Linked DNA regions of Myxococcus hansupus. The main gene of each other region encodes a partner of the protein of the gene in region 2 in a complex. Links are inferred from orthologs where the notes say so. Each region holds a gene or a part of one and is shown on either strand. Other genes may lie near its edges.

Region 1 (4,348 bases), 1.4 Mb from region 2 along the record:
GGAACTCGTTGGAGCCCGACCGGGTGACCGCGTTGATGACGCCGCCGGTGGACCGGCCGAACTCCGGCATATAACCGCCGGTGATGATGTTCACGTCCTGCACGAACTCGATGCTCAGCGGGCTCGCGTTCACGCCGAAGGCCGGGTCGTTCGTGGACAGACCGTCCACCACGTAGCCGTTCTCAGGCGAGGTCGAACCGTTGATCGAGACGCCGTAGTTGTCATTCTGGGCGCCAGGCGCCAGCTCGGCCAGGGACTCGAAGGAACGGGTCGCGCCGCCCTTACCACCCGGACGCGCAACGGCGATGCGCTTGATGAACTCCTGGTCGACGTTCACGCCCATCGTCGTGGAACCCACGTCGATGGTCGGGGGCGCGCCAACGATTTCCACGACTTCACCGAGCGACTCAGGGAGCAGCTCGACGTTGACGCGGATCGTCCGGTTCAGACGCAGCTGGATCGCGGAGCGAGCGTACGGCTTGAACTGCTCCTTCTCGAACCGCAGCGTATAATCGCCGGGGGGCAGCTGGGGGATGCGGTAGTTACCCTGTGCGTCGGTGACAACCACCTGCTCGCCCTGAAGGTTGGGCGAGGTGGCGGTGACAACGACGTCAGCGGCAGGCTGCCGGCTCTGAGCGTCGATCACGGTACCGATGATCACGCTCGACTGTGCGAAAGCCGCCGATCCGTACAGCAGACCTGCGGCGACAACAACTCCGGTTTCCCGGAGCACTCGGTTCAAGTGCATACCAGACCCCTCCAAGGTGGGCTGCAAGTGAAAATAACCGAGGTCTAGCAGTTGTCAATAGACCGTTGCTTTTTGGTAACCAGTGGGGCAATTGCCCGATCACGCCGCTACCGTCGACCATGCTTGCTTGAACCCGGAACGCGTTTCTGTATGGTAGCGCGCCCTTTCATCCGGGCGGTGTGACGTCGATGGGTGTCCACTGGTGAAGAGGAGTCTAGTGCATGTTCGATTCAGTCCTTGACCGTGGTCAGGGGCCCAGGTCGCGATTCGGCGTCGGGGCTACTGTCTCGGTTATCCTCCATGTGGCGCTGTTCGGACTGGCCGTCTGGCTGTCGACGCGTCCGCCACCGTTGGAGGAGAAGGAGATTGAGGTCACGCTGAAGGCGACCATGGCGCCGCCTCCTCCGCCTCCTCCACCTCCTCCGCCTCCCGCTTCTTCCAGCAAGCCGAAGACGGAGCCGAAGAAGCCCAAGAAGCCGGACGCGATCGTCCAGCCGAAGGAGATTCCGAAGGAGGCCCCGAAGGAAGTGGAGCCCTCCGAAGAGCCTCCCGCACAAGAAGAGGCCAGCGAAGAGGCCGTCGAAGGTGGCGTGGAAGGCGGCGTGGTGGGTGGCGTCGTCGGTGGCGTTGTCGGTGGTGTGATTGGCGGCGTGGTTGGCGGCCAGTTGGGCGGAACGGGAACCGACGTGCTCCCCTTCGGCGCGGGAATGACCCGTCCGGAGAAGCTGTCTGGCCCTCAGCCCGAGTACTCTCGTGAGGCGCTCGAGGCTCGCGTCCAGGGAACGATGATCGTGAAGTGCATCGTCACCGTGGAAGGTCGAGTGGAGAACTGCCGGATCATCAAGCCCCTGCCCCACATGGACCGGGCCGTCCTGGACGCGCTGGCGTCGTCGCGCTACAAGCCCGTCACGTTCCAGGGCCGTCCCGTGCAGGTGGACTACACCTTCACCCTGAACTTCAAGCTGCCGCGCTGACTCCGGGCGCGTCGTTTAGAGCCGTATCGCCGACAACCCCGCGCTCGTGAGGAGGAGCGCTCAACCCAACCATGCAATTCACTCTCGCAGAAATCTGGGAGCACACGGGCCTCTTCGCCCGTATGATCATCTTCACCCTGGGCATCATGTCCATCGCCTCACTGGTCGTGATGGCGGAGCGCATGATCGTCTTCCGCAAGACGCGGTCTGACAGCCGCAACTTCGCCGCGAAGATGGGTGCCATCCTGGCCAAGGGCGACCTGAACACGGCCGCCAACACCAACCTGGGCAAGGACGTGGGCCACCTGGGACGCGTGATCAACTCCGGTCTGACGGCGTACCGGATCAGCCCGAACAACAAGGACGTCGCGGTGGAGTCGGTGGCCCGTGCGCTCGAGCGCCAGGCTCAGCGCGAGGTCCAGAGCATGAAGCGCGGCCTGGGCCTGCTGGCCACGGTCGGCTCCACGGCGCCGTTCGTCGGTCTGCTCGGAACCACGATGGGTATCGTCAACGCCTTCCAGTTGATGGCGGCGGCCGGCTCCGGCGGTCTGGGCACCATCTCGGCCGGTATCGCCGAGGCGCTCATCACCACCGCCTTCGGTCTGCTCGTGGCCATCCCCGCCGTGATGGCGTACAACTTCCTGCAGGGCTGGGTGGACGCGCGCTCGGTGGACATCTCCGAGTCGTCCAACGAGTTCCTGGACGTTGTTGCCCGCCACATGGGTGGTGGTGGCGCGCACTCCTCGCACGCGGCCTGAGCCGTCACGGGCGAGGCCGGGGACGACCCGATGCCCTTCCCGTGAACCCGTCTCCAGCTCTTCTTCGGAGGGCTGGAGACGCTCCGTGAAGGCGGGCACCTCCTTACCAGGAAACAGGTAAAGACATGGGAATGTCAGCAGGCCCCAAGGGGGGCGTCAAGAGCGACATCAACGTCACGCCGCTGGTCGACGTGGTGCTGGTGCTCCTCATCATCTTCATGGTCGTCACCCCGATGCTCCAGCGCGGCAAGTCCGTGGAGCTTCCGAAGGCCACCGAGATCGAGAAGGAAGGAAAAGGCAAGGAAGCCGACCCACTCATCCTCTCCATCACCCCGGACAAGAAGGTGTTCGTGGAGAACGATCAGGTGGATGACCAGGGGCTCCAGGAGAAGCTCACCGCGGAGATGCAGCAGGACCCGGGCAAGAAGATCCTGCTCAAGGGTGACAACGCGATCAGCGTCGGTGACGTGCGCAAGGTGTTGGACATTGCTCGCAAGTCCAAGGCCAAGCAGATCTCCCTGGGCGTCGAGGAGAAGAAGTAATGGCCGGACGCAAGCAACGGCAGTGGGTCAAGCCCCAGGCGCAGCCGAACTCGGAGATCAACGTCACGCCGCTGGTGGACGTGGTGCTGGTGCTCCTCATCATCTTCATGGTCGTCACCCCGCTCCTCGAGAAGGACATCGTGGTGCGGGTGCCGGACACCGAGGTCGAGCAGGATCCCACGCCTCCGGACCCGAACGACCAGCAGCTCGTGGTGCAGCTCGACAAGGACGGCGGCTACTCCATCAACACGGAGAAGATTCCTCCCGCCGACTACGTCGCGCGACTCAAGCGAATGCTGGCGGCGAAGAAGGCCGACGACAAGGTCGTCTTCTTCATGGCGGATGACGCCACCAACTACGGCCGGCTGATCACCGCGCTGGACGGCGCGAAGGCCGCCGGAGCGAAGGTGCTCGGCATGGCGACGGAGCTCCCGCAGAACGCCATCATCCAAGGCACCTCCGTCGACACGCCGACCCCGGCACCGACGCCCTGACCGTTCCCCACCCGGACCCTACGCTCCGGGTGGGTACGCGGTTCACATCGAGAAGCTCGTCGGCTAGAGTTCACTTCTCATGGCCGACGAGCTTCTCATTTTCGAGCAGACCATCGAAGCCCTGTACCTGCGGGCACTGCACGGGCGCCTGACGCCCGAGTGCAAGGCGCGCCTGCGCCATGCGGGGCTCGACGTGGACCAGAAGCTCCGGCCCGCCTACGCGTTCGATGCGTGGATGACGTTCCTCCGCATCACCTCGGAAGAGCTCTACCCGCAGCTCCCCCTCGAGCAGGCAACCGGGAAGCTGGGCGAGGCCTACATCGAGGGCTTCCGTGAGACGATGCTGGGCCGCGCCGTGCTGTCGCTGCTGCGCGTGCTGGGCCCGCGGCGCACGCTGATGCGGGCCACCCAGAACTTCCGCGCTGGCAACAACTACACCGAGTCCAAGCTGCGCGAAATCGGCCCCACCCAGTTCGAGCTCTGGATGAACGAGGTGGGCCCCTACCCCGCCTTCACCGCGGGCATCATCCACGCGGGGCTGCGGGTGGCCGGCGCCCAGGACATCCTCATCGAGATGTCCGGGTACGACGGCCACGCTTGCGTCTACCGAATCAACTGGAACGAAGCCTCGGTCTCCTCGGGCGTCGCGGGCAGCGGAGACTCCAAGGCCGCCAGCAGGTCGGGATCCATCAGCTCCCTGTAGATGAACTCAGCCAGCAGGCCGGTCACCATCCAGATGGGCAGGATGTAGAGCGACGTCATCTGCCAGAGGATGGCGCCTTCATCCGCGTAGAACCAGATGCGGTATCCGGTGAGCCGCTCCAGCACCACG
Region 2 (5,816 bases):
GGGCGAAGGTGCCTTCCTGGACGCCGTCGCGGTGGCCGTAGTTGCCGCTGACCAGGTAGCCCAGGCGGCTGTTTCCGAAGCGCAGGGTGTCACCCACCGACACGCCCACGCCCATGTTGGGGAGCGCCGTGGTGCGGCGGGCCTCCCAGATGTTGGGGAAGCTGCGGAACTGCTGCGCGAGCACCTCGCGGGATTCGCCGGACGCGCCGAGCTGGGCGTTGCGCGGAATCGCGCCCGGAAGCTGGCGGCTGCTGCTGGGGAAGCCCAGCGCCTCGCCGAAGCCGCCCTGGGCCTGGCTGTTGCGCTCGCGGAACGTCGTCACGGAGTCGCCGCCCAGGGTGATGCGCGGCTTGAGCTCGAACTCGCTGGGGTAGGAGTTGGTCTCGATGAGCAGCGTGCCGCCGCCGAAGGTGCCCGGCAGGTCCGGCGTGTAGCTCTTCACGATGTTGAGGTTGGCGAGCAGGTTGGTGGGGAAGATGTCCAGCGGGACGCTGGGCTCGTCCGGCTCGGGGCTGGGCAGCAGCGCGCCGTTGAGCAGCGTGGTGCTGTAGCGGCCACCCAGGCCGCGCAGCAGCACGTAGCGGCCGTCCACCACCGTGGCGCTCACCACGCGCTTCACGGCGTCGGAGGCGCTGGAGTCCGGCGTGCGCGCGATTTCCTGCGCGCTGATGGCGTCCGACACGGCGGCGGCCTTCTTGCGCTCCTGGAGCAGCGCGCCCTCGGCACGGCGGTCCGCGCGGGCCTCGACGACGACCTCCTGCACGGCGCCTTCGTCGGCGCTGAGCGCGACGTCCAGCTTGGTCGCCTTGCCCTGCGTCACCACGACGCCGGTGATGCGGCGGCCCTGGTACACGTCATAGAAGACGCGCAGGTCATACTTCCCGGGAGGCAGCGCCACCCGGTAGTAGCCGTCCAGGTCCGTGAGCACCTGCTTCTGCGCGCCGGTGACGACCTTCACCGTGGCCTCGATGAGGCCCTCGCCGTTCGTCTCGTCCACCACGCGGCCGTAGATGCCGGTGAAGCCCGGCGGCGGAACGGAGGACTCCGCGAGCATCTCGTCGTCCATGCCCTCGGCGCCCAGGGCACCGTCGTCGGCGGGAGCGGCGGGCTGCGCGGCGGTGGGGTCGGTCTCCGTGCCCGGCTGCGCGGCGGTGGGGTCGGTCTCCGTGCCCGGCTGCTGCGCGGTGGGCGGCGTTTCAGTGCCCGGCTGCGCGGCGGTGGGAGACGTCTCCGTACCCGGCTGCTGCGCGGCGGGGGGCGTACCGGAAGGATCAGCCGCGGCGGGAGTCTGCTGCGTCGCGGGCGGAGTTTGGGTTTCCTCGGGTTCGGGGAGGGGTTGCGTGACAGGGTCGACCGCGGGAGCGGGCGCCGTGGCCGGAACACCGGGCGCCTGTGCGAACACGGGCGTAGCTGTAATGACAAGCGCAGCCAAGAAGGCGCGCAGGTTGGCAGTGCGAGACAACACGACACTCCTTACCGAGGTGCGCGTAGAGAACGCGACACGCATGGCATCTGGATGAAGGGGCTGTGACGATTCAGGCGGCGGACCGCAAACTTGGTGTCACGGTCCGCCGCGGCGCTGCATCAATCCGCGAGCTTGTCCGGCAACACGCCGACCGTGATGTCCCCGCCTCGCGCGAGGTCCAGCACGTCCATGGCGGCGCCGTACGGCACATCATCACTGGCGTCGAAAAACACAATCTTGTCCGGACGCGCGTTGAGCATGCGTTGCAGCCGGGCCACGACCTGGTCGCGGGCGACTTCTTCCCGGTTGATGCGCAGCACGCCGGACTTGTCCACCGTGAGCACCACCGGTGGCACTGCATCGGGAGGAGGCGGAGGCGCCTCCTGGTCATCACCCTTGGCGGGCACCGTCATCCACATCTGCTTGGTCATCAAAGGCGTGACGACCATGAAGATGATGAGGAGGACGAGCACCACGTCCACCAGGGGCGTCACGTTCATCGCCGGGCGGATACCGCCTTTTCCGCCTCCGAGGTCGAATGCCATGGCGTGCGCTCCTAGTTCTTCGGCTTGTCGACGACCTGAAGGTTGATGCCGGGGAAACCCAGCTCCTGCATGGCCTTGAAGAGGCCGCGCACCTCGGAGTAGCGCACGCCGCGGTCCGCCTTGAGCACCACCGGGGAGTCCGGGTCCTTGGCGCGCACGGCCTTCAGCTCGGCCATGAGCGCGTCACGCTTGAGCTCCTTGCGGTCCAGGTAGAACGCGCCTGTCGCGGAGAGGCTCACCGTGGTGGGCGTCAGCTCCTTGTTCTCCTTGTCCGGGTTCGTCGCGGTGGGCAGCTCCACCGCGGCGCCGGACTCAATCTGGGGCGTGACGACCATGAAGATGATGAGGAGGACGAGCACGACGTCCACCAGGGGCGTCACGTTCATCTCCGGCGTCAGGCTCCTACGCGGGGTGGACATCGCGGGATTCCTTGCGAGCGGCGAGCTCCGGCCCCGTGGCCACGGCGGCGCCGCTGGTGGCGGCGGCCTTCTGGGGGCTCAAGTCCTCCAGGTAGTCCATGAACTCGCTGCGAGCCGCGTCCAGGGAGAGCTGGAGCGCGTCCGCGCGGGTGGACAGGAAGTTGAACATCAGCACCGCGGGGATGGCGACGAGCAGACCCAGCGCCGTGACGACGAGCGCCTCGGCGATACCGGCGGACACCGCGCCCAGGCCGCCCGAGCCCTCCTTGGCGATACCGGAGAAGGCCTCGATGATGCCCACGACGGTGCCGAGCAGACCGACGAACGGGGCCACCGAGCCGACGGTGGCGAGCACCGACATGCCGCGGCGCACGTCCGCGCTGACGCGCTCGTTGACGCGGACCAGCTCACGCCGGGTCAGCTCCACCGGGCCCAGCTTGCCGGCCGGAGCGCGGGACTTGGCGAGGTAGTGCTTCATGCCGCCGCCCAGCAGCATGGCCAGGTGGCTGCCCTTGGTGGCCTCGGCCTCCTTCACCAGCGCCTCGTGCTGGTTCTGGGTGAGCAGCGGGCCGGCGCGGGACGCGAAACGCTTGGAGATGGAGCGCGAGCGGAAGAAGACGAAGAGGCGTTCGAAGAAGACCGCGAGGGACGCGATGGCGAAGAGGATGAGCGTCCACGCGATACCCAGCGCGAACACACCCATGTGGTTGTAGATGTCCCTGAGATTGAAATTCATGACGGGTTTGCTCCTGGGGGGCAGGTGCGGGTGTGGCGTGACGGCCTACGACTTGAGACGGAACGGAACCTTGAAGATGCGGAACACGGCGGTGGGCTGACCGGCGACGATGGCGGGCTTGAAACGCCACGTCTTCGCGGCGGCCATGGCCGCGCTGGCGAAGGGCTCGTCACCGCGCATCACCTTCAGATTGCTGACGCGGCCATCCACGCCCACCACGCCCTTGAGGATGACCATGCCTTCCAGGCCCTTGGAGCGGGCCTCGGCGGGGTACTCGGGTGTGAGGTTGGAGGTCAGCGGCTCCGGCGGCGTGCCGGACTCGGGCAGGTTGATGGGCGCGGCGCGCCCGCCACCGCCCGCCAGGGTGTCACCACCGGGAACACCGCCCACGACACCGCCCGGCACCAGCGTGCCGGTGCCACCCACGGCGATGGGCGCCGCGGCGACCGTCTCCGTGGCGGCCTCGGGAGGCTTCTCCAGCGGCACTTCCTTGGGAACGACGATGTTGGCCGGCGCCACGGCGGGCGCGGCGGGAGGCGGCGCCATCGCGGCGGCCGGCGGCGCGGGCTTGGGCGCCAGCTTCGGCTTGGGTGGAGGAGGTGGAGGCTTCACCTCGACGACGGGGGGCGGAGGAGGGGGCGGCGGACGGAACACCACATCCGTGCCCTTCTTCTCCTTGATGACTTCCGTCACCTTGCCTGCGGCGGTGATGGCGGCAATGCCCATCAGCGCGAACACGGCGACGGAGGCCGTGGTGGAAAGCGCGAACCGCCGCGCCGAATGGACGTCCGGGCCACTGTCGAAGGTCTCGAACATGACTGGACGCGCATATAGCGACGCCATGTGTCGGACCCGTCCGAAGCCCGTGACACTTTGCCTTCATCAAAATCACGGACGCGTCACGGCGACAGGCGGCCACCAAAGCAGCGTGGCAGGCGTGCCACGACATTGTGTTCAACCGTGGCGCGAGGTGCGCCCATGCGCCGAGTCTGTAACAGCAGCGCCAACAACAACGCGGCGTAAACCAGGGCGAAGGGCCGCCACAGGAGGACGTGACGGCTCCACTCCACGCCGAGCACCGAGTCGGAAACCAGGACGCCCGTGAGCGCCACGAGCCCCACCAGCACCAGGTTGGGCCGGTGCCGGCTCTCCACCGCCGCGCGGATCAACGGCCACGCCAGCACGTAGTTCGCGCGCCACGCCAGCGGTGACAGCAGCGTGACGCCAAGGCAACACATGGCGATGAGGTCCGCGGGTCCGGGGCGTGCCCACACCACCGCGGCGACGAAAAAGCCCAACGCCGCGGCCTGTGCCAAGGACATCGCACCCGGCAGCACCACGGTTTCGGGCGGATACACCAGTGACAACAACAAAGTGGGCAGCCCCTGGGTATTGGATTGCAGCGCCCAGGGTGGGGTGGTGCGCGCGAGGGTGTCTCGCCAGAGGTGGAATTGGAGGAATGTTCCATCCCCGCCGTAGTGAATCAGCAAAGGCAGGGTCAGCACGGCGCCCACCACGGCGGTGGCGCCCAGCACGCGCCAGTGGCGGCGCCACAGAAAGAAGAGTCCGACGAGCGCCGCGGGGGCTTGAGGAGGAAGGCGATGGCGAAGGCCACCCCGGGGCGCCACACCTGTCCGCGCTCGGCGCCGCGCGTGGAGAGGAGGATGAGGAGGAGGATGACGGCGTCCACCTGTCCATAGAACAGCTCGTAGGTGAAGGCCGGCAGCAGGGCCAGCGTCGTCAGGACGGGGGCCCAAGTCCAGGGCGTGGCTTCTCCCTTTCCGGGGAGGGCGCGGGTGGTGAGCCGGGCCACCAGGACGAGCGCGGCGATGGAGCAAAGGTTCCACAGCGCGACGGCGGCGCGCGCGGGCAGCAGGGTGAAGGGGAGGAAGAGGGGCGCGGTGATGGGCGCGTACTTGAACGGCATGGTGCCGTCGGACAGGCGGTAGATGTCCGTGCCCTCGAGGAAGCGCTCCGCGGCCATGAGGTAGACGCGGAAGTCCACGCCCCGGCGAGGGTGCTGGCCCACGGCGACGGCGGCCACCGCGAGCACGAGCAGCACGAGCCACCAGGCCCTCCGCGCCCACGGGGCCTGTGCTTCGGAGCCGGCGGTGCCAACCGGCGCGGCGTCCGGAACGGGAGAGGCAGGCCCGAGGGGGCCTGGGTCGGCAGCGGTCATGTGGGCGGTGGGGTGGGGTGGGGAGCGGCACCATTCCACGCCCGTCGCCGCGCACGCAACGGAGGGGCCCGGCGCGCTACAGGCCGTAGTCCTCCATCAGCTTCAACCACACCTCGCTCATGGTGGGGAACGAAGGCACCGCGTGCCAGAGCGTGTCGAGCGGCACCTCCCCCGCGACGGCGATGGTGGCCGCGTGGAGCATCTCGCCCACCTCGGGCCCGGTGAAGGTGGCGCCGACGAGGACCCGGCGCTTCTCATCCACCACCCACTTCACGGTGCCGGTGAGCCCCTTGCCCATCAATGAGGTACCGGACACATCCTGGAGGTGTTTCTCCACCGTGCGCACCGGGATGCCCGCCTCGCGGGCCTTGGCCTCGGTGAGTCCCACGGAGGCCACTTGCGGATGGGTGAAGACGACCTGGGGCGTGGCTTTGGCGTCCGCCCAGGCCTTGGCCTGCTTGCCCGCGATGAC

The links.
Region 1: the proteins of A176_RS32620 (region 2) and A176_RS26905 are in contact, whole or in part, in a cryo-EM structure (PDB 9DDO), measured with the Escherichia coli proteins. The link is inferred for Myxococcus hansupus from one-to-one orthologs.

Annotation. Positions count from the first base shown.
Region 1 is NZ_CP012109.1:6,901,033-6,905,380, forward strand. Bases 1-2,845 are described here. They hold A176_RS26905 (energy transducer TonB), read left to right. Parts: upstream 1-969; coding sequence 970-1,722; downstream 1,723-2,845. Other genes in these bases: A176_RS26900 (TonB-dependent receptor), read right to left, coding at 1-748; A176_RS26910 (MotA/TolQ/ExbB proton channel family protein), read left to right, coding at 1,794-2,480; A176_RS26915 (ExbD/TolR family protein), read left to right, coding at 2,606-2,845. In the rest of the region: more of A176_RS26915, read left to right, coding at 2,846-3,022; A176_RS26920 (ExbD/TolR family protein), read left to right, coding at 3,022-3,516; A176_RS26925 (DUF2378 family protein), read left to right, coding at 3,596-4,219; A176_RS26930 (hypothetical protein), read right to left, coding at 4,120-4,348. UniProt on the Escherichia coli protein: Interacts with outer membrane receptor proteins that carry out high-affinity binding and energy dependent uptake into the periplasmic space of specific substrates such as cobalamin, and various iron compounds (such as iron dicitrate, enterochelin, aerobactin, etc.).
Region 2 is NZ_CP012109.1:8,277,638-8,283,453, reverse strand. The notes cover bases 1,290-4,098. They hold A176_RS32620 (MotA/TolQ/ExbB proton channel family protein), read right to left. Parts: upstream 3,166-4,098; coding sequence 2,413-3,165; downstream 1,290-2,412. Other genes in these bases: A176_RS40730 (hypothetical protein), read right to left, coding at 4,065-4,098; A176_RS32615 (energy transducer TonB), read right to left, coding at 3,211-3,981; A176_RS32625 (ExbD/TolR family protein), read right to left, coding at 2,022-2,429; A176_RS32630 (ExbD/TolR family protein), read right to left, coding at 1,585-2,010; A176_RS32635 (TonB-dependent receptor domain-containing protein), read right to left, coding at 1,290-1,507. In the rest of the region: more of A176_RS32635, read right to left, coding at 1-1,289; more of A176_RS40730, read right to left, coding at 4,099-4,670; A176_RS40725 (glycosyltransferase family 87 protein), read right to left, coding at 4,664-5,227; A176_RS32605 (dihydrolipoyl dehydrogenase family protein), read right to left, coding at 5,421-5,816. UniProt on the Escherichia coli protein: Involved in the TonB-dependent energy-dependent transport of various receptor-bound substrates. Protects ExbD from proteolytic degradation and functionally stabilizes TonB.